3 regions of the Nostoc sphaeroides genome follow, and region 1 is predicted to be linked to each of the others. Evidence: predicted binding sites of a transcription regulator. Region 1 holds the regulator's gene; each other region holds the start of a gene.
The links. Region 1 encodes HrcA, which represses chaperone genes, less so after heat shock. Its sites were predicted from a motif close to TTAGCACTCNNGANTCNNGAGTGCTAA; they were not measured.
Positions count from the first base shown of each region.

Region 1 (10,599 bases):
TGGAATACTCGATTGTTAGTGTTATTTAACTGCGTGTACTTACTTAGCAACCTAGAACGGTTCTTGTCTGATGCCTTTTGAACGCATCGCGGCAGTCCCTACCCTCAACTCTTAGTAGGGTAGGGATCAGAGCGGGTTATTGGAACGAAGTGGAAATAACCAATCCATATTTATTCGATTGGCGCATCTTGATCTTTAATGTATTGTTTTAATTTGTCGATTGGTGCGCCTCCACTTGACGCAACATAATAAGAGCTAGACCAAAACAGGGGTTTCCAGTAAAACTTGTCAATATGTTCTTTAAATTCTTTGCGAATAACCCTACTACTAGCAGACTTTAAACTAGAAGTGAAATCAGAAATATTGTTATCTGGATGGTAGTCTACCAACAAATGAACGTGGTCTTGTTCACCTGAGAATTCTATCAAAATACAATTAGTTTTAATGCAAATATTTGCAAAAATCTCATGCATCCTTTCAAGGATTGGTGCAGTAATTACCTGTTTGCGATATTTGGTAATAAAAACAAAGTGCAAGTGAATAGAGAAAACAGCATGTGACCCTTTGCGAGGAAGCATTTGACAAGTAACCGTGTCTGATGTATTCTGACTAATATACCAGATTTCGGAGGTTTACCCTGAGCGTAGTCGAAGGGAAACAAAAACATACTGTGGCAACAAGACGAATGACCTTTCGTTTATACCCAAATGAAAAAACTGAATTAACATTGCGGTATCACCGAAAGCTCCACAAGGACTTGTACAATGCCGCAGTAAACAACAGATTTAACCAGTACAAAATCTATAATCACAAAGTTGATTATTTTGAGCAGCAAAACTGTTTACCTGCGTTTAAAGAAGTTTGGTTAGAATATAAAGAGCTTCCAAGTCATGCACTACAAGCAACTTTAAAACGTGTTGATTACGCCTTTGAACGTTGGTTTAAGGGATTGGGTAAACGACCTAGATTTAAATCAATTCGGCATTATTCGGGATGGACTTATCCAGATTGTGCAGGTTTTAAGCTAGAGTCAGACGGAGAGAATGGGTATTTGGGTCTGTCTAAGATTGGGCGTATTCAAATGCGTGGACAGGCTAAATATTGGGGCAAACCAACTACTTGCACCATTCTTTATCGTAATGGTAAATGGTACGCCTCAATTACTGTCAATGTATTAGACCAAGCTCTCAAACCAGAGATTCTACCCTGTGGTGCTATTGGTATTGACTTTGGATGTAAATCTGCTTTATCAATTACTGATGGTGAAAATCACCAACAAATTGATGCTCCCAAGTTTTTGAGGAATGCAGAACATCTAATCAAAAAAGCATCTAAGGATAAAAGACGTAAACGTGCGCCGAATAGAAAGAAAAAAATAAAAGCTTCTAGACGGTTTAAAAAAGCTCAATTAAAGGTTAGTAAACTTAACCGCAAAGTTGCTAACCAACGCCAAAATTGGGTACACCAAGTTGCCACACAAATAACACGCAGTAATAGCATGGTGGCAACTGAAACTCTAGTTGTCAAAAACATGACTAGTAAACCTAAAAAAGGCTCTTCGCATAAACAAAAGGCTGGACTAAATAAGTCTATCCTTGATGTTGGATTTGGAATGCTACGCAACGCCATCAAATATAAAGTAGAACAAATTGGTGGTGTATTTATCGAGGTTCCAACCCGCCTTGTAAAGCCTTCTCAAACCTGCCCTAAATGTGGACACCAGCACAAGAAAACACTCGATATCCGAGTACATGAGTGCGGTGTTTGTAGTTATCGTCAGGATAGAGATATTGCTGCTGCCCAGGTTATGCTTTATTGGAGTAAAGGGAATCTGCCGGGGTCAGGAACTGTCCTCGCAGACGCAGAGTCGTCTAGCTCTACTTCATCCACCAAGGCGCGAAAGCAAGCTGGAAGTATGAGGCAACTAGGGGCGAAGAAGCGTCAGAAATCTCAAAGCAACTTTGCTAAAAACAAGCTAGAGGATGCAGAAACCTCTAGCTCAAGCGAAGCTAGCTAGAGGTAGTTCATTCAAATCTTTGACCACACCATTCGTATTGCCAGATTCCAAACGGTATGAAAGTTCGTCGTTGGTTCCCTTAAAGTCACTCATCTTGTTCAAATAAGCATCCAAAAAATTACGGACAATATCTTGAGCGTCACTTGAGTTAAGATTGTTCTCTCTAGCTGCCAACAGAATGGACACTGCCATCCGTCGCAAATCCCAAATGTAGGGGCCAAGATAGGCTTCATCAAAATCGGTGGTGTCAAAAACGTTGTTGTCGTTGCTATCTCTCATCCCTCCAAGATTTTGCAGATGCATATCTCCCTCTAACCAGATAGCTGAGGTTGAAGAATTCACAAATCCTGAACTTGGCAAGGTCTGTATATCACGATAAAAAATGTGAGCTGTTCCTCGATAAAAGGCGAAAGGGCTAGCTGTCATCTTTTGCATTTTTGTTGCCAGTTCTTGAGGCAATTGAGAAGCAAAGGGATGATTGTATTGATAAATTTCATTCTCGACCCAAGTTGAACGGGGAGTTGCAGCTTGAGTTGGAGATGCAAACCCTAAAATTAAAATTAAGACAAATACGATTGCAGATATCCGTTTGGGCATGATAGTCGCTTAGGTTTAAAAAAATTGACTCTTGTGTAGAGACAATTATTCAACAAAAATTCTTTTACCACCTTGAGGTATAGCTTAGAAAGTAAATTAAAGCACAATGCAACAACTATTTATGGCAAAGAATTCAAAAAGGTAAAATTATAAAGAACCGTCAGAATGTAATCATGTCAGCTATTCAAACAACTGTGGTTCTTGCGATGACGGCCGATGGAAAAATTAGCGCCGTAGATCCTAAAGCGCCTCGTGATTCCGATCCAGTTGATCAAGCACACCTAGAGTATCAAGGCTCCCTTGCCGATTTAATCCTGGTAGGAGCAGGGACGATTCGGGCTGAGGGGGGAACCTTTACAATTAGCAATCCCGAACTGTTGGCAGCACGCGAAGTTCGGGGTCAGTCTCCCCAGCCCATTACCTGCGTTGTCTCAGGTTCCCTTGACCTATCGCTGGACTTGCATTTTTTAAGCCAGGACATTGAGCGATGGATATTTACAACACGGACTGGTTTAGAGCGCAATTCTGATGTGACAAGCTTGCAAAAGCTGGCTGAATTAATCGATTTGGGAGAGACAGATATAGACTGGGATCGGGCCTACAGCTTGATGGCAGAGCGGGGTATTCACAAAGTCGTTGTTTTGGGAGGCGGCTCTTTAACAGCTGCTCTAGTAAAGGCAGGGCGAATTGACGATTGGTGGTTGACAATTTGGCCAGTCATTTATGGAGGAAAGGATGCCCCTACCCCAGTGGAGGGAGAGGGTTTTCTTCCCCAAGCTGCTCCTCATCTCCAACTCGTCGAAACTCGTCAGGTTGGAAGTCAGTTGTTTTTAAACTACCGCATACTCAACTAAGAATGCCCTGCCAGAATTAAGCGCTGTTAGGGGCTGACAAATAAAAAAATATCCAACTATTTATTGTGGGGTGGGCGCTCGTGTCGCCCACCCCACAAGATTGGATAATTTATTTCTTGGAAGTCCCTTATCATTTAATACGCTTGGGTTAAGCATTTTTTTGTTCTCTCTGTTCCCTCTGCGGTACCCTGCGGGAAGCCAGCCGTTCGCGTAGCGTCTTGTAGAGAAGCGTCTACGTTAAAAAATTTGACTTTGATAAAGAGTTTTAGCCTTAACCCAAGCGTATTGCCTTATCATTGATACTAAAAAGCGCCCTCCCTTTTGGGAGAGCGCTTTTTGATTTAGTTAGAGCTTAGAATTAACCGTTGATAGCAGGAGCGGTAAGAGCTACAGGAGCAACATCACCAGCAGCCAAATCTAAGGGGAAGTTATGAGCATTGCGCTCGTGCATTACTTCCATACCCAGGTTAGCCCGGTTGATTACATCAGCCCAAGTGCTGATGACGCGACCGCTTGAATCAATGATTGATTGGTTGAAGTTGAAACCGTTCAAGTTGAACGCCATTGTGCTTACACCCAAGGCGGTGAACCAGATGCCGATTACAGGCCATGCTGCTAAGAAGAAGTGCAGTGAACGGCTGTTGTTGAATGAAGCGTATTGGAAGATTAGACGACCGAAGTAGCCGTGGGCTGCAACTATGTTGTAGGTTTCCTCTTCTTGACCGAATTTGTAACCGTAGTTTTGAGATTCGGTTTCAGTGGTTTCACGAACCAAAGAAGATGTAACCAATGAACCGTGCATCGCAGAGAACAAGCTTCCGCCGAATACACCTGCTACACCTAATTGGTGGAAGGGGTGCATCAAGATGTTGTGTTCTGCTTGGAACACGATCATGAAGTTGAAGGTTCCGCTTATTCCCAAGGGCATACCATCAGAGAATGATCCTTGTCCGATGGGGTATACGAGGAATACTGCACTTGCTGCTGCTACTGGAGCAGAATATGCGATCGCAATCCAAGGACGCATACCTAAGCGGTAGGATAGTTCCCATTCACGACCTAAGTAGCAGAATACGCCAATCAGGAAGTGGAATATTACCAATTGGTAAGGGCCACCGTTGTACAACCACTCATCAAGGGATGCTGCTTCCCAAATTGGGTAGAAGTGCAAGCCGATTGCGTTGGAGGAAGGTACTACTGCACCGGAGATGATGTTATTTCCGTAAATTAAGGAACCTGCAACAGGTTCACGGATGCCATCGATGTCTACTGGAGGTGCGGCGATGAAGGCGATTACGAAGCAAGCGGTAGCGGCTAAGAGGGTGGGGATCATTACTACGCCGAACCAACCGATGTAAATCCGGTTGTTGGTGCTGGTGATCCACTCGCAAAACCGATCCCATACGTTGGCGCTTTCGCGACGTTGTAAGGTTGTTGTCATTGTTTTATAAATGCGATTATTTGTGAATGAATTAGGTAGGTTTGACTACCTGTTACACATCTTAAAGAATTTATTGCGTTTTGTAAAGTACTTTGAGAAAAAATTTTCTCTTGGGATTTACGCACCCAAAGTGGAAAATCCCTAACTCACTGAAAAAAGGGAGGCTCTGCTAATACCATTTCACTTTAATAATGATACAAATACCCTGGTAGGGGCATGGCAATGCCCACTGGTGTCAACTTAAGCAAAAACTCTTTTAAAACCTCGTTTCCAGCCTCTTGCTGGAAATGCACATCATTGGGCTGCTGCCGCAAGTCTTGAGGCGGAGCCTCTAGGACGGCATTCCCAGTCGGAGACTGGGAACGAGATAATCTCTAAAAGCTGATTATAGACTGGCTTTCACCTTAAGTTGACACCAATGGGCATTGCGCCTTGCCCCTACGAGAAATCTATATGTATCAGGATTTTCGTGAATTGGTATAAATCCCCGACTGAAACTGTCTTTAATTACGAATTACAAATTGCTTTAATTTACAGCTGGCTGCTGACTGGGTATTGCCTCTACACCCACTTCTGGTAGAGGTGGACGCACACACAAATAAATCAATGGCCCGAATAGCGGTATCAACGCTATTAACCGGAATATCTGTGGATTTTTCCAAACGCGACGCGCCATATCATCCTCTAGCAAAGCTGGAAATAATAGAGAAAGTAGACAGAAATCTAAACTCATCACATTGATGAAGCGGTTAGTTTGCCACTGTTGCACAAAATTGCTCCAATCTCCTCCTCTTAAACCGTAGGCAATTAGAAGAATCGTGGCTACAGTTAACACAACCCCAGTCACACGAGAATCTAGCAGCTTCAGCAAGGCATTCTTTTCACCAACAAACTTATTATTTGGTTCTCTAAGGGCTAAATAGGGTAACAAAGCAAATGCCCCGACTCCAAAAGAGGCAGTAGCAAATAGCCAAGCAGGTATTTTTTGTCCTCTACCATCAATAAATACTACTGCGCTGTAGATGAGAGGCCAGATGCCCATGAGGTTGAATAGTGCTGTGATTAACGGGTTAACGCCTTGCCACTGGCCAGTAGAAAGGGTTTTAATTAACTCGAATGTACCAGGTTGCTCAGGAGGAGCTAGGAAAAAGGCATAGATAGTGAATCCCAGCCACAGCAGGCCAAAGGCAATTTTTCTAACCATGAAAGAGTTAAAAGGTATTAATTATTGATTTTGCCACTATAAATTAGGCTGATCTACCTGCTATGGTATTGTTCTAGGGATTGAAATAACTGAAAGCTTCGGAGAGGTAATCAGCAGCAGATGCTACTACTGCGATCGCACTTTCATAATCTAGACGCGTTGGCCCCAAAACTCCCACACTTCCTACTGGTATTGAACCTCGGCGATAGGTAGAAGAAATCAAGGTGCAGGTGCGTATCGGTTCTAGAAGATTTTCTGCGCCAATGCGAACCGTTACTTTTGACTTACCCACATCCTCAAGCTCTGGTTCCTCAAATATTAATCGCCATAGTTGGTCTTGTTCTTCTTCCAGCAGATGGATAATTGTTTGTACCTGCTGTAACTGGGAAAATTCTGGCTGGCGCAAAACTTCTGACACACCCCGAACCATAATTTGGGTTGCAGTCGGCGCATGAGTACGACGAGTCAATTCGGCTACTGAATTTTTCAAGAATTCCCCGTAGCGTTGGAATTCCTGATCTAGTTCGCTCCAGTTGAGGTTGGCTAATTCTAACAGACTTCGCCCCCGTAAGTGGGTATTCAAAAAGTTAGAAACAATTTGTAACTCGCGATCGATTACCTCTGAATCCCGTTGTGTTTCCTCTGGTATTGGTGACAAATCCATCAACTTGGAATGTGTCTCATAACTATCGGTAACAACAATTAACATGATCCGCCCCGCTTCGATTTGCACTAGTTGCAGATGTCGCAATAGTGCTGTGGTAGTTTGCGGCATAGTAATCAAGCTAATGCAACCACTTAAGGTTGCTAAAATTTGTGCGGCTCCTTGCAGTAGGGTTTCTAAACTCCAATCTTCCCACTGGAGGCGCTTTTGTAGTGCTACCTCTACTTCTCGTCCTAAACTTTCCGTTCGCGCAGCGTCTCGCAGAGACGGTGTAATTAGCTGGTCAACATAAATGCGATATCCTGAATCTGAAGGGACACGTCCAGCAGAGGCGTGTGGTTGGTAGAGTAAGCCGGATTTTTCTAAAACGCCCATCACATTACGAATTGTGGCTGAACTTACACCCAGGTTGTACTCATCGACCAAAGCTTTTGAACCAACAGGCTCTGCTGTAGCAATGTAGTGACGTACCGTTGCCCAAAGTATATGCTGTTGTCGATTTGTTAACTGGACTTCCATAGGGTATGTAATGCTTGGCGGCAAATTTTAATCAAAGTCTGGAAAAATTTCTGGATTTGATTGAAAACTAAGAATATTAATAATTTATTAAGATAACAAATTATACAATTATATTGCGATCGCTAATCTTAAGGTTCATCTAGACCATTCTTTTAATGGATCTTTGGAGCAAAAGCTGAGAGTTTGAATTTACAACATCTTTTTATAGCTTATTTTTGCATAATTCTACACTTATAAAAGTATTATTGTATACGTATTTTTGCGGCGATCGCAGCTAAGATTGGGGTCGAAAAATTTCGTAAATATCTAGCCAGTGGAGAAAGTTATAAGCTTTCCTGGCAAGCCCCTAAGTTTATTTACTGCTATTTTTAGCATAGCAAAAGCTAGATGGAAGTTATTTATTCTTCCATCTAAGTAATGCACCTAGACACAAGTTAGTACTGGGGAATTGAATGGTCTACTAAGACGGAATAAGCATCAATACCACCCGAAATATTTTGCACATTTGTAAAACCTTGAGCAATTAACCACTGGCACATCTGGGCAGAGCGGATACCGTGGTGGCATAGTACAAGGGTTTCAGCTTGGGGATTGAAGAGGCTAGGGACTTGATCTCCCCATTCGGCAAATTGGCTTAAGGGTAGGTTGACAAAGCCCTCAATGCTAGCAATTTCCAATTCTTGTGGTTCGCGTACATCTACTAGCTGAATACTTACATCACCAGAAGAAAGACGTTGTGCCAGTTCTTGTACACTAATCTGGTTCATGGGTTAACTAAAAGAATTCCCTATAAACAGTCCTAATCCTATTTATGGTGACAGAAAATCTCTGCCTTTGCATGAGTATCCATTCTCAAGAAGGCTGATAAATCCTGGTAAGCTTTCTGCTTAAATGGCTGTAAACCGTCTTTTTAAAGGTTAAATGTGAATAGACAACGCTCATTTATTGGTTTTATCGTAGCAGGTGCGATCGCACTGCTAGTAATTGCGATCGCTAGTTTTTACTGGTTTTTCGCCAAAAGTCCGGCTAACCTCATCGCTTCTACCTCTCAGCCTAATGCAGCCATATTCGTGTCGAAACTGTCCCCTGTAATGGTTTCATTGCTGACGAATCCTGATCGGTTGCAGGCGTTGGAGGGTGAAGGAGAACTATCTAAACTCAAAACCAGTTTATTCGCCAAAAGTGGCATAGATTACAAAGAAGACGTTCAACCCTGGTTAGGGGACGAAATTACCTTAGCTATCACCACCTTAGATATTGATCGCGATCTAGAAAACGGACAGCAGCCAGGGTATCTATTGGCACTAGCAACCAAGCAACCCCAGAAAAGCCGTGAGTTTGTTGAGTTGTTATTTTCCAAACGGGCGTTAGGTGGGGCAAACTTAGCTGTTGAACAATACAAAGGTGTAAAGCTAATTTCTGACAATTCTCAACCAGAGCAGGATTTGCTTGCTGGTGCGGTTGTCGGTGAAGGCTTTGTGTTGTTTGCCAACGATCCGAAAGTGTTGCGAGATGCCATCAATAATGTCCAAGCGCCCGATCTGAATTTGACTAGCTCCCCCGAATACCAAAAAGCAACAAAACAACTTCCCAAAGGGGGTTTAGCTGTAGCTTTCTTGAATCTTCCCATCGTGGCAAAATGGCAAGGTTTAGAATTGCCAGAACAAACCTACGACAGCGAAATTATTTCTCTGGCGTTGAATCCTAAAGGTTTGCTAGCAGAAACCAGCTTTTTAACTTCATCGGAAATTGTTTCTCCATCTGCACCACTATCTAAACCTGTAGGAGCATTGCAATATGTTCCAGCGTCGGCAGGTTTGGCAATTTCTGGCTCAAATTTAAGTAATTTGGGTAACAGTGATTTAGCTAAACTCTGGAGACAAGCCACAGCTACTATATATGGTTCTGAGGAAGATGTAGTTTCTCGGTTAGCAAAACCTTTGGTGGATGTTCAAAAAAGCTGGGGTATAAACTTACCAGAGGATATTTTTAGCTGGGTACAAGGAGAATATGCGATCGCATTGTTACCTGGGAAAGAGCAAACAACCCCTCATTGGATTTTTGCGGTGGAAAAATCCGAGAGTGTGGAAAAAGGTGTTGCTCGATTAGATGCGATCGCTTCATCAAATGGACTCAGTATTAATTCCCTAACTCTGTCCAAGCAAAAAATCTCTGCTTGGACAGAGTTAACTACGGCTACAAAAAAAAGCGATGTTAAAGAGGGAACATCTTTCAAGATTGAAACAAAAGTACGAGGATTGCATACAACTTTAGGAAATTACGAAATTTTCACCTCTGACTTAGAAACGATGGATGAAATTCTCACAACTAAGGATAATTCTTTAATTGACAATCCCAATTTCAAAGATAGTATTGCTGCGATTCACCAACCAAATCAAGGCTATATATATCTTGACTGGACAAAAAGCCAGAATTTGTTAGAGCGTCAAGTACCGATTCTCAAACTAGTGGAAGTTTTAGGGAAACCGTTTTTTGATAATCTGCGATCGCTCACAGTTAGCAGTTATGGAACTGATACGCGATCGCTCAAAGGTGGCGTTTTCTTCAAACTCAATAATTCGTGAGATTTTCATGGAGATAGGACTTAAATCGAACCACAGAGCCGCAGAGGGCACGGAGAAATGAGAGTTTGAGAGGTATTTTGCGTAAGTCCTGAGAGAGTCAAAGTGCAGAAAGTTAAAAATTATTTTGCCTTCTGCATTTTATTATCCCGTGATATTTACGTAGATTTTCTGTAGCATTTGCTATTTGTATTTGTAATCTTTGGATAGGTACTGGCTGCTGCCTTAGAAATTTAGGTTCGATGTGGCAGTGAGTCTCAAATACATCAGAAATAATTTACACAATACCCAGGTAGCGATCGGTAATGGGCAAAGCAATTGGCATTGATTTAGGGACGACTAATTCTGTCGCCGCTTTTAAGTTAGCAGAAGTGGAAGTGGTGACAGCTAACGATAACACTCCCCCAGATAGGAAACTGACGCGATCGGTTGTTGCTTGTGAGCAAAATAAATTTTTGGTAGGAGATCCAGCTTATAACCAACTCAGGGCTAATCCTGAAAACGTGGTTGTTTCCATCAAGCGCCTAATAGGTAGAGGTTTTGGCGATCCAGCCGTACAAAAACAAAAGTCGGAATTTGGTTACAAAATTGCTGAACCGAGTCAAGGAACAGACAACGGTATTGCAGTGTGGCTAGGAGGTAAAGAATATCAGCCAGAGGATATTTCTGCTGAAATTCTCAAAAAAGTTGTGCAAAATGCCCAAGCTTATCGCCAAGGAAT
Region 1 is NZ_CP031941.1:1,422,592-1,433,190, reverse strand. Features, by position in the region: gene D1367_RS06665 (DUF2252 family protein) at 1-50, opposite strand, end outside; gene tnpA (IS200/IS605 family transposase) at 171-578, opposite strand; gene D1367_RS06655 (RNA-guided endonuclease InsQ/TnpB family protein) at 686-2,017, shown strand; gene D1367_RS06650 (DUF2252 family protein) at 2,000-2,614, opposite strand; gene D1367_RS06645 (RibD family protein) at 2,788-3,468, shown strand; gene psbA (photosystem II q(b) protein) at 3,827-4,909, opposite strand; gene D1367_RS06635 (DUF2834 domain-containing protein) at 5,436-6,113, opposite strand; gene hrcA (heat-inducible transcriptional repressor HrcA) at 6,187-7,296, opposite strand; gene D1367_RS06625 (rhodanese-like domain-containing protein) at 7,731-8,063, opposite strand; gene D1367_RS06620 (DUF3352 domain-containing protein) at 8,220-9,881, shown strand; gene D1367_RS06615 (Hsp70 family protein) at 10,184-10,599, shown strand, end outside.

Region 2 (10,599 bases), 2.1 Mb from region 1:
TCTTGTGGGATGGGCGTCTCGCCCGTCCCTTAGTTGAGGGCAGGCAAGATGCCCGCCCCACAAGAGTCTTGACTAAATTATCTTGGCAGTCCGCAGACCAAACAGCAGACCGACAGCCAAACCAAAGAACAAAGCTAAAAAGCCGATGTAAGCTGCAATCGCAAACATTTATTTTTCTCCACAATAGTTCCTAAATCTATTGAATCATTAGTCATTGGTCATTGGTCATTTGTCATTTGTCATTTGTCATTGAGCATTAGTCAATTTCTTCCCCTGCTCCCCCTGCTCCCTCTGCTCCCTCATCTCCCCACTCCCCACTCCCTTTCAAGGGTAGGTGTTTAAAAATTAGGCACTAGAGAGGGTGATTTGGGAAACATTGAGTTGTGGAATGAAGCTTGGCCAAGGTTCAGGAAAAAAACCAGCCTGTGGTAACGTCAAATGATTGAGGAATGCGGCTTTAATCACTAAATAGCCACGTCGAAAACAACTCAAACCTTCGGTTTTTTTTTCTGTGTAAGAAAATTGCGTCTGGCAATATGATTGGGGGGTAACTCATCGACACCACTGATATGCTCCTTGGCATCAACGACACCGCCAACACTTACCTGCCATAAAATTGCGATCGCTAACGCCAACCAATGTCGTTCAGCTCGTTATTCTCTAAGTTGCTGACGTACAGTGTTCTCTTTTTTGCCCAATAATGTCGCTAAAAATACAGAAACCGTCGTTAAACCACATGATTGGGTCATCACAATGCCAAAACTCCACATTGCTAATACAACTGCTTGAGATTTGGTCAGATGCGGCATTTTTTTGATCACTGTTCTCGTCCACTCATTTAATGGCTCATTCTTGACCACTTGCATCCAAAGAAAACCTCAGAGTAAAGTTAACGATCGCTCCCCATGAAGAGAGTGGTTTCTACCCACAAACCTCAGTTCGCTATCATACCTTACATTTGGCGACTTTCTTAAACACCTACCCTTGAAAGGAGGGTTAGGGTGGAGTAAAAAAATATTGTCTCGTTTGTCTCGTTGTCTCGTTCCCAGTCTCCGACTGGGAATGCCGTCCTAGAGGCTCCGCCTCCCTTGTTGGCGGCAGAGCCGCCAGGAGCCACATTTCCAGCCCAGAGGCTGGAAACGAGATTCCAAAGGAGATTCCAACGAAGTCCGCCTGCGCGGACTGAATGTAAAATTAGGATTTGTAACCCTCACAGGCGATAGCTATAAAACCCATCTTGAGTTTTGCTAGTTGACTGCACATTCCAAAGACGGTAATCCCACTCATAACTAGTACAAGTCGGCGTAAATACGCCTACCATTTTCAAAGACTGCAAAGGTTGATTTTTTCAGGGTTTGTAATGGTGGGTTTATTTCCGCCATGCTGTACTAGGATGAAAACAGACTCCATTTTTTATCGTTTATTTCAAACTTTTCCCAGTGCTTTCTTTGAATTAATCAATCTGCAAGCATCAGAAGCAAATGCATATAATTTCGCTTCAGTAGAATTAAAGCAAACAGCATTTCGCATTGATGGAGTCTTTCTTCCTATTGCTGATACTAGTAGTCAGCCGATTTATTTTGTGGAGGTTCAATTTCAAAAAGACAACGAATTTTACGCTCGTTTATTTTCAGAAATATTTCTGTATTTATGACTTTACGCACCTACTACAGATTGGCGATCAGTAGTTATATTCCCTCGTCGCAGCCTTGAACCAACCCAAGTACAACTTTATCGAGTCTTACTCGAAAGCCAATTGGTAACGAGGCTATATTTAAACGAGCTTCCAGAAGTAACTGAACATTCCTTGGGAGTTGGTATCATCAAATTAGTAGTTGTAAATAAAAAACAAACTCCCATATTAGTCAAAAGTTTGATTACAAAGACACGTTCACAAGTGAGCGACAAAGCACTTCAAAAAAAAGTGTTAGATTTAATAGAAACAATTGTAGTTTACAAACTACCGCGTATCAGTCGTCAGGAGTTGATAAAAATGTTTGGACTCGGTGATTTTGATATCAAAACGACTAGACTTTATGAGGAACTTAAGCAGGAAACAACTCTAGAGGTAGTCATGCGTCAGTTACGACGACGCCTTGGTAATTTGAGTCAGCAATTGCAAGACCGCATCAGTCAGTTATCTATTAAACAGCTTGAAAATCTAGCCGAAGCACTGTTAGATTTTTCCACAGAAGGAGATTTAGTTGCTTGGTTGCAAGACAATTTAACTCAAGCTTGAATTTTTGGTGAACTGAATAAACCATAGTAGGGCTAGCATTGCAATGCCCACCCTACAAATAATTAGGGCTGTTGACGTATCCTTTGCCAGATAGTAAAGCCCAAAAGAATGATAATGCTACTGGCGGTAGTAAGCATCACAGCCAAACTCATGCCTTGTATTCTCATCGCCAGCAAGTTGAAAATTAAGGTAATTGACCAAAGCGTAAAGGCAGCATGGCGCTGGGAGAGTCCCCAAGCAAGTAAGCGGTGGTGCAAGTGGTCTTTACCAGGAGTACTAAGAGGGTTATTTCCTGCTAATAGCCGTCGCACAAATACTTGAGTCGTATCTAGTACTGGCAATAACAGAAATAAAACCGTGGGAATTAACGCATAAACTGTGTTTTGTTGCAGCCTACCTAAAATACTAGTTGCCGCCAATACATAGCCAAAAAAGTATGCTCCGGCATCACCCATAATGATTCGCGAGGGGTGAAAGTTGTGACGTAAAAAGCCCAGTGCAGCACCTGCCAAAGCTGCTAATACCAAGATTGCTGCTGCACGATTGTTAAACTGGGCTGCAACGCCCAACAAACTCATGGCGGTAATAAAGCTGATTCCTCCCGCTAAACCATCCATACCATCCATCAAGTTGATGGCGTTGGTAATCCCTACTACCCAAAGTACTGTTAACGACATAGACAAGAGCGAGTCTATGGGAGTACCAAACATGACATGAATACTGATGCCATTAGCTACCAGTAAAAGTGCCGTGAGAATTTGCGCCCACAAACGAACAGAGGGCGGTAAGCCGAACTGATCGTCGATAAAGCCCACAAGGACTAATATCGAACCCCCCAACAGAATAGTTAGCACTTGAGCCAATACGTTTTGGAGTTCGATCGGTCGCAAAAGGCTAGCTAATATCAGTGCGGCAATCACACCCGCGTAGATAGCCAGCCCCCCTGCATTGGGTAAAGGTTCTCGGTTAAGCCGCCGGGCGTTGGGTTGGTCAGCCCAACCTACCCGCAAGGCGAATTTGCGTACTGTCGGAATTAAACGCCACGTTACAAGGCAAGCCAAGAGAAACGTAAATACTACCGCCAACCAGCCGGTGCCGCTAGGGTCGGCAATACCAAGGGACTTAAGGGAGTTGTCTAGATTCATCTCCCAATTCAAGCATTACTGCCTGTATGTAATATGAGCATCACCTGTATATTAATCAATTTTTTTTATTTCCATTTGTAACTTGAGCCGCTTGGGAGATTAGCACTCTGGCGCTGTGAGTGCTAAATTGTCTAATGGAAGCGCTAGAGAAATAAAACATGGCGAAAATTATTGCATTTGACGAGGAATCGCGGCGAGCTCTAGAAAGGGGTGTTAACGCCCTTGCCGATGCCGTAAAAATCACCTTGGGGCCCAAAGGTCGCAATGTCCTTTTAGAGAAAAAATTTGGCGCACCTCAAATTGTCAACGATGGTATCACTGTTGCCAAGGAAATTGAATTAGAAGATCCTTTGGAAAATACTGGTGCAAGACTCATCCAAGAAGTGGCCTCAAAAACTAAAGATGTCGCTGGGGATGGTACAACCACCGCCACAGTTTTAGCACAAGCCTTAATTCGGGAAGGTTTGAAGAACGTCGCGGCGGGTAGTAACCCTGTTAGCTTGAGACGGGGGATCGACAAAACTATTGAGGCATTGGTACTAGAAATTGCCAAGATAGCCAAGCCAGTAGAAGGAAGTGCGATCGCTCAAGTTGCCACTGTTTCTGCTGGTAACGATGAAGAAGTTGGCCAAATGTTAGCCCAAGCAATGGAAAAAGTCACCAAAGATGGTGTAATTACCGTTGAAGAATCTAAATCTCTCACAACTGAACTAGAAGTAGTTGAGGGGATGCAGATTGACAGGGGTTACATTTCACCCTATTTTGTCACCAACAACGAACGACAAATAGTCGAATTTGAAAACGCCCGCATCTTGGTTACTGACAAAAAAATCAGCAGCATCCAAGATTTAGTGCCGATTTTGGAAAAAGTCGCCCGTTCTGGTCAGCCCTTGCTGATTATTGCTGAAGATGTTGAAGGTGATGCTTTGGCAACTTTGGTAGTGAACAAAGCGCGGGGTGTACTGGCTGTAGCTGCAATTAAAGCACCTGGGTTTGGCGATCGCCGCAAAGCTTTGTTAGAAGATATTGCTATTCTCACCGATGGACAGTTGATTTCTGAAGAAATCGGCTTAAGTTTGGATACTGCTGCTCTAGAAGCACTGGGAACTGCCCGCAAAATCACCATTGACAAAGAAAGCACCACCATTGTCGCTGGTAGTGTCACCAAGCCAGAGGTACAAAAGCGGATTGGTCAAATTCGCAGACAGTTGGAAGAAACCGATTCTGAATATGATCAAGAAAAACTGCAAGAACGCATCGCCAAGCTCGCTGGCGGTGTGGCAGTGATTAAAGTGGGTGCGGCAACCGAAACCGAACTCAAAGACCGTAAACTGCGGATTGAAGACGCGCTGAATGCTACTAAAGCTGCTGTGGAAGAAGGTATCGTTCCTGGTGGTGGGACAACCCTAATTCACTTAGCTAAGAAGGTACAAGAGATTAAAAAGACCCTACAAAATGACGAAGAAAGAATTGGGGCTGATATTGTCGAAAAAGCGCTAGAAGCTCCCTTGCGCCAAATAGCAGACAACGCCGGTGCTGAAGGTTCTGTAATCGTCTCGAAAGTTCGGGATAGCGACTTTAATATTGGCTACAACGCCGCTACTGGCGAATTTGAAGACTTGATTGCTGCTGGTATTATTGACCCTGCCAAAGTCGTGCGTTCAGCTTTGCAAAACGCTGGTTCCATTGCTGGTTTGGTCTTAACCACCGAAGCGATCGTTGTTGAAAAGCCGGAGAAGAAATCTGCTGCTGCTGCCCCTGATATGGGCGGTATGGGCGGTATGGGCGGCATGGGCGGTATGGGCGGCATGGGCGGCATGGGCGGTATGTTCTAACTTCTGCTCACCCAGATAAATATTTTTTCAGCAGTTTGTCTTGCCAAGGCAAACTGTTTTTTTATAGCATTGCTGATTCAGAAACAATATGTTATCTGTATTGCTGGTAACTCACGAACCTAAATAAACTTACAGCAGTTTTCATCTATTTAAACCATACGTATCGTAGGGGCACAGCAATGCTGTGCCCTTACAACTGACTATTAACAAAATGTTTGCCTCGTTCCCAGTCTGCGACTGGGAATGCCCGTCCTTGAGGCTCCCGCCTCTCTTGCTGGCGGCAGAGCCGCTAGGAGTAGCATTTCCAGCCTCTTGCTGGAAACGAGGTTTTAAAAGAGTTTTTGCTTAAGTTGACACCAATGAGCATTGCTGTGCCCTTATAACTGACTATTAACAAAATGTTGATCACCAAATTAGCAACCTAAATAATTGCTTAATCTAGAAATTACCGTCTTTGTATTAATTTTTGTAAAATTATGTGTAATCGGTTATTAGTCACTAGTTAATTATTTTTACTAATGACTAATGACAAATGACTAATAACTATTAGGTAATATTACATGATCCGAAAACTGCGTCGCCTTCCCAAAATAATCACCAAAGTATATGAAGATGAGTTCTATCACCAACCTGGGACTGTACCTGGAACCATTTTTATTGATGCAGATGCTCCACCACCGATAATTTTTTTGATTGACTATAACCAAACCAATTTCATCCACGAACAAATAGCAACTCCAGAGGAGTGTGTTCCATATCTGGAGATGGAATCCGTTTCTTGGGTAGACGTACAAGGTTTAGGCTGTCAAGACATATTACAAAGATTGGGTAACGTTTTTGAGTTACATCCTTTAGTTTTAGAAGATATAGTCAATGTGCCGGAGCGTCCTAAAACAGAGGATTATGAAGACCAATTGCTATTCATTGCCCGCATGGTAGTACCAAAGGAAAGAACATGTGGCTTTTACAGTGAGCAAGTGAGTTTGATATTAGGTAAAAATTATTTGCTGACAGTCCAAGAGGAACCAGAACATGATTGTTTTGAAGAAGTGCGATCGCGGATTGAAAAAAACAAAGGTACTATCCGTAAACAGGGAGCAGATTATTTAGCTTATGCTCTGTTAGATGCAATTATTGATGGCTTTTTCCCGGTGCTGGAGCTTTATGGTGAGCGAATCGAAGAGTTAGAAGAGGAAGTAATAGTTAAACCTACTCCGCAAACACTACAAAATATTTATCAAATTAGGCGAGAATTACTGCAACTACGTCGTGCTATCTGGCCCCAGCGAGATGCAATTAATTCCTTAATTCGAGATGCTCCCGATTTGATTAGTGAAGAAGTGCGAATCTACCTGCGAGATTGTTATGACCATACGGTACAAGTGATGGATATGGTGGAAACTTATCGAGAACTAGCATCTGGATTAATGGATGTGTACCTTTCGGCAGTAAGTAATAAAATGAATGAAATCATGAAGGTACTAACGGTAGTTTCAACAATTTTTATTCCACTGACTTTTGTTGCCGGAATATATGGTATGAATTTCAATACTGAAAAATCGCCATATAATATGCCAGAGTTGAATTGGTATTGGGGCTATCCACTTTGCTGGGCAGTAATGTTAGCGATCGCATTTGGTTTGTTATTCTTTTTTTGGCGACGAGGCTGGCTGCAAAATTCTGTAGTAATCAAGCGCAATTAAAAATTGCAGATGAACGATGAGCAAAATATACATTCATTAACACTGGGAGTTGAGATTCTGAGTTATGAGGAGTAGCGACCAGAATTTAGTAGTTTTAACGATTTATATTATCGGTGTTTCTTATGTGTTTAACCGCATGGTTGAATCCATCGATGATCAAATTAAGTTTGAGTTTAAAAAAGGAATCGTTGACGAGCAACTCAAAGAAAACAATCTTGATGATAAAATCGGGATTTCCTTTAAACTCAAATCCTCATACCCAATTGACGATTTGAAAGATTTAGGAATTAGCATTGAAAATAAATCTGAAAATATTGCTGTATACGTTGACTGGGACAACAGTTCTTTAGTAGTTGAACATAGCAAGCAATCACGCCGCGTAATTCGGAAATCACCAGACTTAACCCGCGACTTAGCAGTACCCCAAAGTCCTAGCCTAATTGCTCCCAAGAAAACACTTTCGGAAACGGTGACAGCAGAAGATGTTTTCGAGCGCGATCAAGTAGCTGGAACCTATTCAGCCAAAAAACCCCTAATTGATATCAACGGGCTGCAAAAAGGGCAAAAAAAATTGTACAACGACTTTATTAACAGAAGAAAGGAGTTAGACTTTTCCCTGCAACTAGTGCTACGGATATCTGAGGTGCGTTTAGGTTTAGCCCCAGGTCGTGATTTTCCTCCCATTAGCATTATCAATTGTCCTTTCACAGTCAGGAAACTGCCTTGGACTTACGCTTTACCTTGGAATAAAAAAAAGTAATGCTGTGTCAACATATTAGGGACTTCCAAAGATTACACTGGATCTAAGGAGAGAGTAGGCGCAGGCGGTTGCAGATCAGTCATAGTTACTGGTTTGAGGAAAGTCCGGACTCCCGAAAGACCAAACTTGCTGGATAACGTCCAGTGCGAGCGATCGTGAGGATAGTGCCACAGAAAGATACCGCCAAAACAGTTAGGAGTTAGAAGTTAGGAGTTAGGAGTTAGGAATCATTAACTCTTAACTCATCACTCATAACTCCTAACTAAATTTGGTAAGGGTGCAAAGGTGCGGTAAGAGCGCACCAGCAGTATCGAGAGGTGCTGGCTCGGTAAACCCCGGTTGGGAGCAAGGCGATAGGAACTACGGTTGGTCTTTTACCAGTTCCGCTCAATGAGAGCCGCTAGAGGCGTTTGGTAACAAGCGTCCCAGATAGATAACTGCCCTCGCAAGAGAACAGAACCCGGCTTATGTCCTGCTCTCTCCCCTTTAATTGAGTATGAACCTTTCACGGTTTGTACTCTATTATTTTTTGTACGGGTTTTGTGCGTAAGCGTACCCCTGCGGGGAAGCAAGCTACGCGTAGCGTCTCGTAGAGAAGCTCGTCGTAGACATCGCTAATTTATCTAAGGGAACTCCAAAAAATAAATTATTCCACATTAAAGTCGTTGACTGTTGACTGTTGACTGTTGACTGAAAACTCGTGAACCGTCAACGGTCAACAGTGAACAATAGCAATGGAATATTTTTTTACTTGGAAGTCCCTAAAGCATTCCCAATATCTCTAATGCTGTATCCAAATGCCATTTAACCCGATACAGTCCAAACAGTTTCTCTTGGCTGTACCGTGCTGGGTACTCTAGTTTTCTCCCCTCCATCGTCACCTTGAGCAATGCTGACTGCTCTGGTGTCGGTGTTCCCATCGCTTCTAGTGTCGCTTCTAGCGCTTCTACTTGAGAGAAGATAGGAGACTTCAATCCTTTATTTTCTGACACTTGCTTGCAAGCTATAACAGGGAAGGTCAGGAGTGCGTTAATGTATGATGCTTTATCAGCAGGGTTTCCTATTGCTTGGATGCCGTACTGTATCAGACATAAATCGCGTAACGCTCTCAAGCTTTTAACTTCTAATTCTGTGCGCGTGAACATAAAATAGAGTTACCTCTGTAAAAGTGGGAATCGGTGGGCAACAAGTTTCTCAGGCTAAAATGCCCATCGATTTAACATTATCCACTGATATACATGTGGAGAATAAATTTATTTGTATTTCTATACAATGTCTAAAAATAAAGGTAATCCAGATAACTTAAAGCCATTCACCACGGACAGAGAGCGACCACTAACTGAATATCTACATTTGCGTATCACCAAGGAAATGAAGGAAGAGGTAAAAGCTAAAGACGATCCTCCTGAATTTTGTCGTCAAGCTATCCAAGAGAAGCTAGATAGAGAGAAGTAGCGAAAAGTTGCTAGAGTAATAGTCCAAGAGATTTAGATATATAAGTATAGATAGCTAGTTACCTTCCCCTACTCCTCTGCTCCCCCTGCCCCCTGCCCCCTGCCCCCAATGTCCCTTGCCTATCCACGCCGTCAACGGCAACTCGAAAGTTTAGTCCAAAAATTAGGTTTGTCGCTAGAAGCACCTATAAAGTGGGAATTGCTGGATTTAGCGCTAACTCATCCCACTGTCTCTGATTCGGCAAATTATGAACAACTGGAGTTCGTTGGTGATGCAGTGGTGCGGTTGGTGTCGGCTGTTGTGTTATGGGAAAATTATCCCGATTGTCCAGTAGGAGATTTTGCGGCAATTCGTTCGGTGTTGGTGAGCGATCGCATCCTCGCCCAATTGGCCAGAGTTTATGGTTTAGAGTTATACTTACTAGTCGCTGGTAGTGCTACCGCCGATAAAGTTGGTCAAGAGTCACGACTGGCAGATGCTTTTGAAGCAGTTCTGGGTGCGCTTTACTTAAGTACTCAAAATCTGGAACTGATCCGCTCTTGGCTAGATCCCCACTTCCAAGAACTAACGACAGAAATTCGCCTCGATCCTGCCAGACTTAATTACAAAGCTGCTCTCCAAGAATGGACTCAGGCACAATTTAAAGTTTTACCAGAATATCGGGTTGTAGAAATCACTCAACCGCACCGCAATCAAGAACGTTTCGTAGCGGAAGTGTGGCTGCACGGAAACAAGCTCGGAGTTGGTAAAGGGCGATCAATCAAAACTGCTGAACAAGCCGCAGCTAAGGTAGCCTTTTTAGCAATTCCTCAACCGGAAATACCCTGAAGCAAAAATACTGCTGATAAACTGATATAGCAATACAATTTGACCTCACTTCCATTCCTCTCTCATAAAATAAGAGAGGCTTTGAATCTTGCTCCCCTTCCCTTGTAGGGAAGGGGCTGGGGGTTAGGTCTGTATTCTATACAATTGAGAACCGCTATAATTCAGTTGATTGTCAGTGGTCATTTATCCCTAGTCCCTTGCATACTATTGACACTATCAGGGCTAAAGCCACTGAGATTCTGCGGACAGAGTGAAACTCTCGCTGCGGCCGTCAAACGCCGCTTAAACACTCAAAACAACTACCGACACTACCGATGTTGCAATCGCGTTTACTTTTATGTTTCAACGTTTTCAGAATCCATCACCAAGCCAAATCGCGGTACGCTCTACAACCTGCCATTGTTCACTCTTTCTTGTCATACTGCCATTAGGACTGTAAACCTAACCGTTGTTTCACAGGAGTCGGGATTTCTCCGATACTAGGATGCTTCAACACGTAGATGTTTTTTGTTCTTACTCACAATCTAATTTTAACATAAATAGCACATACCACTGCGATTAAAATCGCTCGTGCCGCTTCCCTAGTAAGGTCTGAAGACGCTGAGTTTCCCGCATCCCGCGAGGTTCTATGACA
Region 2 is NZ_CP031941.1:3,546,333-3,556,931, reverse strand. Features, by position in the region: gene petL (cytochrome b6-f complex subunit PetL) at 73-168, opposite strand; gene D1367_RS30885 (hypothetical protein) at 489-635, opposite strand; gene D1367_RS15595 (hypothetical protein) at 654-809, opposite strand; partial or broken gene D1367_RS32250 (Rpn family recombination-promoting nuclease/putative transposase) at 1,361-1,939, shown strand; gene D1367_RS32245 (DUF4351 domain-containing protein) at 1,994-2,239, shown strand; gene D1367_RS15580 (MraY family glycosyltransferase) at 2,302-3,384, opposite strand; gene groL (chaperonin GroEL) at 3,543-5,219, shown strand; gene corA (magnesium/cobalt transporter CorA) at 5,780-6,922, shown strand; gene D1367_RS15565 (hypothetical protein) at 6,987-7,682, shown strand; RNA gene rnpB (RNase P RNA component class A) at 7,734-8,165, shown strand; gene D1367_RS15555 (hypothetical protein) at 8,444-8,827, opposite strand; gene D1367_RS15550 (hypothetical protein) at 8,955-9,137, shown strand; gene rnc (ribonuclease III) at 9,246-9,965, shown strand.
Region 2: groL (chaperonin GroEL) is a predicted target of HrcA. The motif match lies at 3,484-3,510, and genes of this name have one in related genera.

Region 3 (10,599 bases), 2.8 Mb from region 1:
AGTCAGATTACGAATTAGAGCGCTAATATTACCATTAGAAATATCCGCTATGTCATTAGGTTAAAATTAACGCACATAACTAGATGTTTTTGCCTGATTATCAACAGGAAATATCTCAAAGCCTTATTCTATCGTACAAACTAGCTAATTTAGGATGATTGCATTTACGGACTATAGCCTAGCCATATAAAGGCTTTGAACGTTTTCGGAGATGTCTACTGATTCGCGCATAATCTCACTCCTTAAAATCTTCCTAATTACATCTTTCTTTAACACCAGACCTGCTAAAATGCCACTAGCAGCAGCTATATTTCTTTGTAGCTGGCGATCGCTAATTGCTTCAACTGCTTTGGCTACTTCAGTTAATACCATTGTAGGATCGTTTGTCTGAACTTAGCACGGCAAAGGGTAATAGACCTGGAATGCTCATAAACCTGTCTGTAGGTTGTTCCCACAGGCGTATTACCTCAAACTGATGGTAAGTGTTGTTTAATCTAAAACTGTTTTCATTGACTAATTGTGAACTTGTCTTTCTCAAATAGATTACTATTTGGCGCATTTCTTTATTAGGAAAGCGGCGATAAACCCTAACCCGATAATCTAGCATCCGAAAGGGGATATCTTCATCAGCGTCGGTTTGAAATTCGGTATGTAGAACTAAATCATCAGATTGCAATAAAATTAATGAATCGGCGCGAATTGGTTCGCTTGATAATTCAGTAGGGCTAAGTTCTGTTAATTTAATCGGTGAACCTAGTAACCAAGTTGCCAAGTCATCTTTGAAGTTTTCGGCAATGAATTTACAGATATTGTCATACATGGCAGCCTTAAAGAAAGAGTATCAGGTATTAATGTAGCAGTTCTTTAATTTCATACACAATAAATTAGGGTTACAACAATTGTTGTAACCCTACAGATTGGCTAGATTTGATTTGCTCGAAAACCGCCATAACAATTAAGCTCATAACTACCAAATTATGAGCAATTCTTCACATCTACTACATACTAGATTAATGGTTTGCCAAGGCAAATACTTTCTTGCTTGCCTGGGTGGGATAAGTAACGCTAGTGTTAAAACAATTGTGCAAAGTAAAACCCTCATCCCAGAAGTCGAGTAGGAAGCTAGAATGGCAATTCCAAATAAACAAGTAAAATCTAATACAGATATTTTAGATAATAGACGCACCCAAAGTCGTATCCAAGTTCGCATTCCTAAAGACTTACATGAGGAACCAGTCATTTCACGACTGGTTTCTCACTATGGCATCACAGTGATTATTGCTGATGCTCAGGTAAGCGCAAACGTGCCACAATATAGCTGCTTCGATCTGGAACTGCGAGGTACTGTTTCTCAGATTGAAAGCGCCCTAACTTACCTGGATGAACTAGATTTAGAAGTTTTGCACCAATCCAGCCCTGAAGAAGATGGGTGGTAAATCTTAGTTAGGAGTTAGGAGTTAGGAGTTAAAAAATTCATAATTTATAACTCCTAACTTTTAACTCTTAACTTTGTTTAAGCCATTTGATTTTCAATCGCCCACCGCGCTAGTTCAGTGCGGTTGTGGAGATTGGTTTTGCCCAACATATTGGACACATGACTTTCAACTGTGCGCTGACTAACATTTAGTTCTTCAGCAATTTCCCGGTTAGCTAAACCCCTAGCGACAAACTGGACTACTTTCAGTTCGGTTGGGGTTAATTGCACATCGAAGGGAACCTGGATACGGGAACCGTTTTCGCCTCCTTTTGCTTGGTGTTCTTTCCAACGGATAGTTTGTTTCAGTGAGGATTCAACTTGCGCTACGAGTTCTTCTGGTTCAAAGGGTTTGACCATATAAACATCAGCACCTTTATTCAGACCCTTAACTCGGTCTGCACTTTGTCCCTTAGCTGAAAGGAAAAGAACCGGAATCCAGCTGGTGCGTTCGTTTTGCCGGACTTGTTCCACAAAAGTATATCCGTCCATTTCCGGCATCATCACGTCGCAGATAATCATGTCTGGAACATCTTGCTCTAAAATTTCCAGAGCTTCACGCCCATTTTCGGCGGTGATGACTTCGTATCCCCGGAATTCTAAGTAATCCTTCACCAGCAAGATGAGGTTAGGGTCATCATCAATCAATAGAAGTCGTTTGTGATCTTTCATGCTGGGCTCTTTCATAGCAGTGGCACTTGTTGCGCTTCGGTCCATCAAAGTCTTGAATATTTATCCTCTATGGTGGGTTATTTCGAGATGTTGTCCTTTTATCCTACTTAACTTGCCTTTGCTGTCTCGAAACCTCAAAAATGCCGAGCACTTTCAAGAGACTAGTAGCTAGATAGCAAAAGTCCAGCAAGGATACGTATAGCAGTAGTATCTATAATGCGCTATTATATATCGCATTGAAAGTGGCGGGCGAAAAAACACTGATTAAATAATAATCCTTCTGACTCACAAGTAAGTATTGGCTTAAAGATGACCCTACCTCAAAACCAACCCGCACTTTCTTAAAGCTTACTGCTGTACCATATCCTTCGGTTATTAAGCCTCTATGAGGTGTTTACAAGAAACTAGGGAAGTTTCTGGCAAAGGATGGTTGAAAAACGCATATTCTTCTACCACCTTATTGCCTATTAAGTGTTCTTGGATGATCCGCTCAATAACTTCCGGGCTTGCTTGGCGATATCAGACACCATCAGTGTAAACCACCATTATGAGTCCAGAACAACAAACACGCAAGCAGTTGGCTTTTAGTTCTATAAACGCAAATGGGATGACTCTGTTGCGGCTCATCAAATTTTAACTCTTTAAGTCGCTTTTTTAAGTATTCCCAGGATTCCAGACTAGCTCGTTTTGAGCAGCAGCTAGCAATTATCTGGTCAGCACAAATAAAAATGTGTCGCTGAATTTTTGCAAGTCCTAAAGTTTCTACACAAATACTCAAAGCTCTATGTTCTAGAGACTTAGCGGCTTCGGGGATTTGATGGCTAGACTGGATCACTGTATTTTTACTTATCGAGCGGCTCCCTGATTACAGTTTTATAACAATTTCCAAGCTTTGGAAATAGAAGGGAATGGGGAATGGGGAATGGGAATAAGAATTCTCCTAACTCCCCACTCCCTACTCCCTACTCCCTACTCCCTACTCCCCACTCCCTACTCTCTTCGTAACTTACAGAACAAAACCCGAAAGGTAGAAACAATTAGGCATTTATACTTAAGTACATCTCTGAGCCTCTAGTTCGGGAACCCGTACTAAAAGAATTCTTGCCATTGGACGCTACTTTTCGGTAGATTAGCACTCAGGAGTTGAGAGTGCTAATCTCTAAAGGAAAGAAATAATATGGCAGCTTTATCTCTAAGCGTTTCTACAGTTAAACCTTTAGGCGATCGCGTTTTCGTAAAAGTGAACGCCTCTGAGGAAAAGACCGCAGGTGGTCTGTATTTGCCCGATACCGCCAAGGAAAAGCCCCAGGTAGGGGAAGTAGTGGCTCTTGGCCCTGGCAAGCGTAATGACGACGGAAACCGTCAGGAATTGGAAATCAAAGTCGGCGATAAGGTGCTGTACTCGAAGTACGCTGGCACTGACATCAAACTCGGCACCGAAGAATATGTACTGCTTTCTGAAAAAGATATTTTAGCAGTCGTTATTTAGTGGTCATTAGTCATTGGTCATTAGTCATTAGCCAATGACAAAGGACAAATGACAAATGACGAAGAACAAAAGATAAATGACAAAGGACAACTAACAAGAAATTATGGCAAAGCGCATTATCTACAACGAAAACGCCCGTCGCGCCTTGGAACGAGGCATTGACATCCTGGCTGAGGCTGTAGCTGTTACCCTTGGCCCCAAAGGTCGTAACGTAGTCCTAGAAAAGAAATTTGGCGCACCACAAATTGTTAATGACGGTGTAACGATCGCCAAAGAAATCGAATTAGAAGACCATATTGAAAACACTGGTGTAGCTCTGATTCGTCAAGCTGCTTCTAAGACCAATGATGCTGCGGGCGATGGCACCACCACTGCTACCGTTTTAGCTCATGCGATCGTCAAAGAAGGCTTGCGGAACGTTGCAGCTGGTGCTAACGCAATTTCCCTGAAGCGCGGTATTGACAAAGCTACTGCCTTCTTGGTAGAAAAAATTGCTGAACACGCCCGTCCAGTGGAAGATTCCAAAGCTATTGCCCAAGTTGGTGCGATCTCGGCTGGTAATGACGAAGAAGTTGGTCAGATGATTGCCCAAGCAATGGACAAGGTGGGCAAGGAAGGCGTAATTTCCCTAGAAGAAGGGAAATCTATGTTCACCGAGTTGGAAATCACTGAAGGGATGCGCTTTGACAAAGGCTACATCTCTCCTTATTTTGCTACTGACCCGGAGCGGATGGAAGCGGTTTTTGATGAGCCTTTCATCCTGCTGACCGATAAAAAAATCGCTTTGGTACAAGACCTTGTACCAGTGTTAGAGCAAGTAGCTCGTGCTGGTCGTCCTTTGGTGATTATCGCCGAAGATATTGAAAAAGAAGCTTTGGCAACCTTGGTAGTAAACCGTTTGCGCGGTGTACTCAACGTGGCTGCTGTTAAGGCTCCTGGCTTTGGCGATCGCCGCAAAGCACTACTAGAAGACATCGCTGTTTTAACTGGTGGTCAACTAGTTACCGAAGATGCTGGTTTGAAGCTAGATAACACCAAGCTGGATAGCCTGGGTAAAGCTCGCCGGATCACCATCACCAAGGACAGCACTACAATTGTTGCCGAAGGTAACGAAGTTGCAGTTAAGGCTCGTGTCGAACAGATTCGTCGTCAAATCGATGAAACCGAATCTTCTTACGACAAAGAGAAATTACAAGAGCGTCTTGCTAAACTCTCTGGTGGTGTTGCTGTAGTGAAAGTTGGTGCAGCAACCGAAACCGAAATGAAAGACAAGAAGTTGCGTCTAGAAGACGCTATCAACGCCACCAAAGCTGCTGTGGAAGAAGGTATTGTTCCTGGCGGTGGTACAACTCTGGCTCACCTTGCTCCTGAATTGGAAGAGTGGGCAAAGAGCAATCTTAAGGACGAAGAGTTGATTGGTGCGTTGATCGTCGTTCGTGCCTTACCTGCACCTCTGAAGCGGATTGCTGAAAACGCCGGTCAGAATGGTGCTGTGATCGCTGAACGCGTCAAAGAGAAAGAATTCAACGTTGGCTACAACGCTGCGACAAACGAATTCGTCGATTTGTTAGCTGCTGGTATTGTTGACCCTGCGAAAGTGACTCGTTCTGCTCTGCAAAACGCTGCTTCCATCGCTGGCATGGTGTTGACAACCGAATGTATTATAGTTGACAAGCCTGAGCCTAAGGATGGCGCTCCTGCTGGCGCTGGTGCTGGCGGCGGCGGCGACTTCGATTACTAATACTTTGTAGTTACATAATTTGTAAAAATAGCTGCTTCCTTTGCGGAGGCGGCTATTTTTTTGTGTCAAGATTCAGGTGTTTCAAACAAGAAAATAACGAAGTGTAACCATTGAGTGTTTATTAAAAGCAATGATTTTTGCTACCTTAGCAAAGGGTGCAACTCAGGAATGGAAGACAGATTCCACTAATCCTGGGCATACTATTACTAATCCGGGACATAGTTACATAGAAGCATTAAAACAATTCGCAATTCGCAATACCTCGACTTCGCTCGGCACAAGTTCGCAATTCGCAATTACGTTTTGTGACGGGGATTTATACCCCGACACTTTCACGCGCTGCTTGATAGAAGCTCTTGACTTAAACCCCCAAAGTTCGTTAAATCGGCACAATCGACTTAAATCTAGAATTGCTCATTTTCCTGCTGTGGTGTGGAATAACCGCGATCAAGAAGATGCGTTAACTACAGAATATAGCCGAATAGTCCGCGAAGCATCTAATAATCATCCAGCAGAATCTCGAATGCAGTCGGTAGAGCCATTGTTAGTAACTCCCCATTTTGTTAACATCCGTGAATATAATTTTACTTATAGACAACAGTTAGATTTAACTGGACTTATTGGACGAGCAATGAGTGTTTCTTACCTTCCGCGTGAAGGCTCGGCATACGAACAGCTTATTGATAATTTTCAAGAATTATATCAGCGCTTTCGTGATGAAAGTGGTTTTGTCTATATGGTCTATCGCACTAGCGTACACCTTGGCGAAGTAATTTAAAAATAACAATTTCTAAATGACCTGCAATTCACAAACAGCAGAAGGTTGGCATGGAAAACTTAATTTAGTCTATGCCGATCGCCAGGGTAAAACCCAATTAATTTACAATCATCAACAAGCGCCCCTGAAGGTACAACGCCCATTTTACCCAGAAGGAGAAAAAGTTTGTCATAGCGTCATTTTACACACGGCTGGGGGAATGGTGGGAGGCGATCGCCTATCCTCTAACATCCACCTCCAACCCCAAGCCCAAACCTTAATCACCACGGCTGCTGCAAGCAAAATATACCGCAGCAATGGCTTACAAGCTAGACAAACCATCCAGATGCAGGTTGACGCTGCTGCTTGTTTAGAATGGCTACCGCAAGAGACAATTTTATTTAACGACGCGATTTATCGGCAAGATTTACGGGTAGAATTAGCAACCGGGGGCAGTTGGTTAGGCTGGGAAATTACCCGATTTGGTCGCAGTGCTAGAGGAGAAAAATTCTTACAGGGAGAATGGCGATCGCACACGGAAATTTGGCAGCAAGGTGTTCCTTTGTGGATTGATCGGCAATGGTTACGGGGTAGCGAAAAAACTTTTCACAGTCCTCATGGCTTGGCTGGAAAACCAATCGTAGGTAGTCTAGTTTGGGTTGGTGGTACAGTTTCAGGAGAAATTGTCGAAAAAACGCGAAATTTATGGCATGGGGAAGGAGATGCGGGTGTTAGCCGATTACAACATGGATTATTGTGCCGATATCGCGGTGCTTCTACATCTGAGGTGAGAAACTGGTTTATTAATGTTTGGCAGTTGCTGCGAGTTTCTTTTTTGAATCGTGGTAATTGTATACCAAGAGTGTGGCAGGTTTGAACGAACCGCCAAGACGCCAAGAACGCCAAGAGGAAGATAAGAATGCAACTTACGCCGCAGGAAAAAGATAAGCTATTAATTTTTACTGCTGCTTTATTAGCAGAAAGACGGAAAGGAAGGGGTTTAAAACTGAATTATCCCGAAGCGATCGCTTATATTTCTGCTGCGATTTTAGAAGGTGCTAGGGATGGGCAAACTGTAGCTGAATTAATGAGTTATGGTACAACTCTATTGACGCGAGATGATGTCATGGAAGGTATATCTGAAATGGTGCATGATGTGCAGGTAGAAGCAACTTTTCCTGATGGCACAAAGTTAGTGACAGTACATAATCCAATTCGTTAAGTTTGGAACTTTAAATTTATTATGATTCCTGGGGAAATTATCACACCAGAAGGTGAAATTGAACTAAATGTTGGTCGTCCAACTATAAAATTGCAAGTGTCAAATACAGGCGATCGCCCCATACAAGTAGGTTCTCACTATCACTTTTATGAAGTTAACACCGCCTTAAAGTTTGACAAAGAACAAGCGCGAGGAATGCGCCTGGATATCCCAGCCGGAACCGCAGTTCGCTTTGAACCAGGCGACGAAAAAGAAATAACTCTAATCCCTCTCGTTGGTACTCGCCAAGTCTACGGTTTCAACAGCAAAATTAACGGAAACCTCTAAAAACTCTCCGCGTACCTCTGCGCTTCCCTCCGCGTCCCTTTGCGTTAAAAAAAAGGATTTTATATGCCCTACAGAATGGATCGCCGCGCCTACGCCGAAACCTATGGCCCCACAATAGGCGATCGCATCCGACTTGCAGACACAGAATTATTTATTGAAGTTGAACAAGATTTCACTACCTACGGCGATGAAGTAAAATTCGGCGGCGGTAAAGTCATCCGCGATGGAATGGGACAATCCCCAATTTCTAACACCGATGGTGCTGTAGATTTAGTAATTACTAATGCCTTAATTCTCGATTGGTGGGGTATTGTCAAAGCAGATATCGGCATTAAAGATGGCAAGATTTTCAAAATTGGTAAAGCCGGAAATCCTTATATTCAAAATAATGTAGATATTATTATTGGCCCCGGAACTGAAGCCTTAGCAGGGGAAGGAATGATTCTCACTGCTGGCGGTATTGATGCCCATATTCATTTTATTTGTCCCCAACAGATTGAAGTTGCGATCGCTTCCGGGATTACCACTATGATCGGTGGCGGTACTGGCCCAGCTACAGGTACAAATGCCACTACCTGCACCCCCGGCCCTTGGAATATTTACCGAATGCTGCAAGCTGCTGATGCTTTTCCCGTCAACTTAGGATTTTTGGGCAAAGGTAACGCCAGTCAACCCCAAGGACTTGTAGAACAAGTAGCCGCCGGTGCAATGGGGTTAAAACTACATGAAGACTGGGGAACTACACCCGCAGCAATTGATACCTGCCTCAGCGTTGCCGATGAATATGATGTGCAAGTAGCGATTCATACTGATACCCTGAATGAAGCCGGATTTGTCGAAGATACGATCGCCGCTTTCAAGAATCGTACCATCCACACCTACCACACTGAAGGCGCAGGCGGTGGACACGCACCAGATATTATCAAAGTTTGCAGCCAAGCTAATGTTCTGCCATCTTCCACCAATCCCACACGTCCTTACACCCTCAACACCTTAGACGAACACCTGGATATGTTGATGGTATGCCATCACCTCGACCCAGCGATCGCCGAAGATGTCGCTTTTGCCGAATCTCGCATCCGCCGAGAAACCATTGCTGCCGAAGACATTTTGCACGACTTAGGCGCATTTAGCATGATTTCTTCTGATTCCCAGGCAATGGGAAGGGTAGGGGAAGTGATAATTCGTACCTGGCAGACATCTCATAAAATGAAGGTGCAACGGGGAACTCTTAACCCACAAGGTACTGAGCAAAAAGCAGACAATTTTCGGGCGAAAAGATATGTTGCTAAGTATACAATTAACCCTGCGATCGCTCACGGAATTGCTCAATATGTGGGTTCGGTGGAAGAGGGAAAATTGGCAGATTTGTGCTTGTGGCGATCGGCATTTTTTGGCGTGAAGCCAGAAATAGTTATTAAAGGCGGAATGATTGCATGGGCGCAAATGGGCGATGCTAACGCCAGTATTCCCACACCGCAACCCGTTTATATGCGATCGATGTTTGGTAGTTTTGCAGGGGCGCGTCATGCCACATCATTAACTTTTGTTTCCCAAGCAGCTTTAGAGAAAGAAATTCCCAGCCAGCTAGGTTTACAAAAGTCAGCAGTTGCAGTTTCTGGGACACGTCAATTGAGTAAGCGGGATATGAAGCTCAATGATGCACTACCGCACATTGAAGTAGATCCAGAAACATACCAAGTTAGGGCTAATGGTGAGTTGCTGATTTGTGAACCCGCGACAGTTTTACCAATGGCACAGAGGTACTTTTTGTTTTAATTCATGACCGAGCAACTTACTGATTACGATAGTCCTTGGAAAGAAGTCAAAATAATTCGTAATTCGTAATTATCTCACAACTAAAGTCACTTGCTTCAAAATAATGGCTCTTGAGTACTTAGTATGCTAAATTAATCTGCTAAAAAGATGAAAACATTGCTGCACAACAAAAACAGGCATTGTTTTTAACATTTTAGTCCCAAGGTGTAGGGGCACGGCAGTGCCGTGCTACGAGTGTACGTCACGCTTGCCGGGAAACGCTATATTGGCTAATTTAACAGAAATTAACACTCAGTCAGTGCAAATTGTGTAATGTGAGCGATCGCTTGTTCTGTGGTGAGGTGCGATCGCTATTCCTTCCACGGCAGAATCCCAGCAAGTTTTAGATAATCTCACCTCTGGTAAATAAGCGATCGCTACGGTACAAGCTTTAACTAATTCCCAATTCATGAAAATTTATTACTTGTTTTCTTAGGTAAACAATTTTTATTTGGATAAAGTATATCTAAAGGTAATATCTAAGAAAACTATATCAATAAACCAGCTACTCTAAAAATTTACTTTTACCCCGTACCTTGCATCTATATGACTTCACAATCTTCTCGTTCTGACAAAATTCTGGTTGTCGATGACTCTCCTGATAACGTGTTTTTGATCAAAACTATTTTGGAGGAAGAAGGTTACACCATTAGCACCGCAGAAAATGGTATTTCGGCCTTGGCAGAATTGAAAGCTTCTCCTTGTGACTTGGTTCTGCTGGATCTGATGATGCCAGATATGGATGGGTACGAAGTCACTAAGCACATTCGCGGTGATATGAAATTGCCACAATACATCCCCATACTGCTGATCACTGCCCACGATGCGCCCAATGTTGCCCACGGATTAGATTTGGGTGCTGATGATTTTATCCGCAAACCTGTAACAGTAGATGAATTGCTGGCACGAGTGCGATCGCTCCTGCGTTTGAAGCATAGTATGGATGAACGTGATGAAATCGCCCGTCAGCGAGAAGATTTTGTCTCCCGCCTCACCCACGATTTACGCACTCCCTTGGTAGCCGCCGATCGCATGTTAATGCTATTTCAACAAGGTGCATTGGGAACATTATCACCACAAATGCAGGAAGTAATCGCTA
Region 3 is NZ_CP031941.1:5,185,965-5,196,563, forward strand. Features, by position in the region: gene D1367_RS23050 (transposase family protein) at 1-64, shown strand, start outside; partial or broken gene D1367_RS23055 (Rpn family recombination-promoting nuclease/putative transposase) at 205-820, opposite strand; gene D1367_RS23060 (NIL domain-containing protein) at 1,128-1,436, shown strand; gene D1367_RS23065 (response regulator transcription factor) at 1,514-2,191, opposite strand; gene D1367_RS32370 (hypothetical protein) at 2,676-2,981, opposite strand; gene groES (co-chaperone GroES) at 3,324-3,635, shown strand; gene groL (chaperonin GroEL) at 3,739-5,376, shown strand; gene D1367_RS32375 (hypothetical protein) at 5,507-6,154, shown strand; gene D1367_RS23090 (urease accessory protein UreD) at 6,171-7,010, shown strand; gene ureA (urease subunit gamma) at 7,053-7,355, shown strand; gene D1367_RS23100 (urease subunit beta) at 7,377-7,682, shown strand; gene ureC (urease subunit alpha) at 7,746-9,461, shown strand; gene D1367_RS31165 (hypothetical protein) at 9,753-9,911, opposite strand; gene D1367_RS23110 (ATP-binding response regulator) at 10,047-10,599, shown strand, end outside.
Region 3: groES (co-chaperone GroES) is a predicted target of HrcA. The motif match lies at 3,276-3,302, and genes of this name have one in related genera.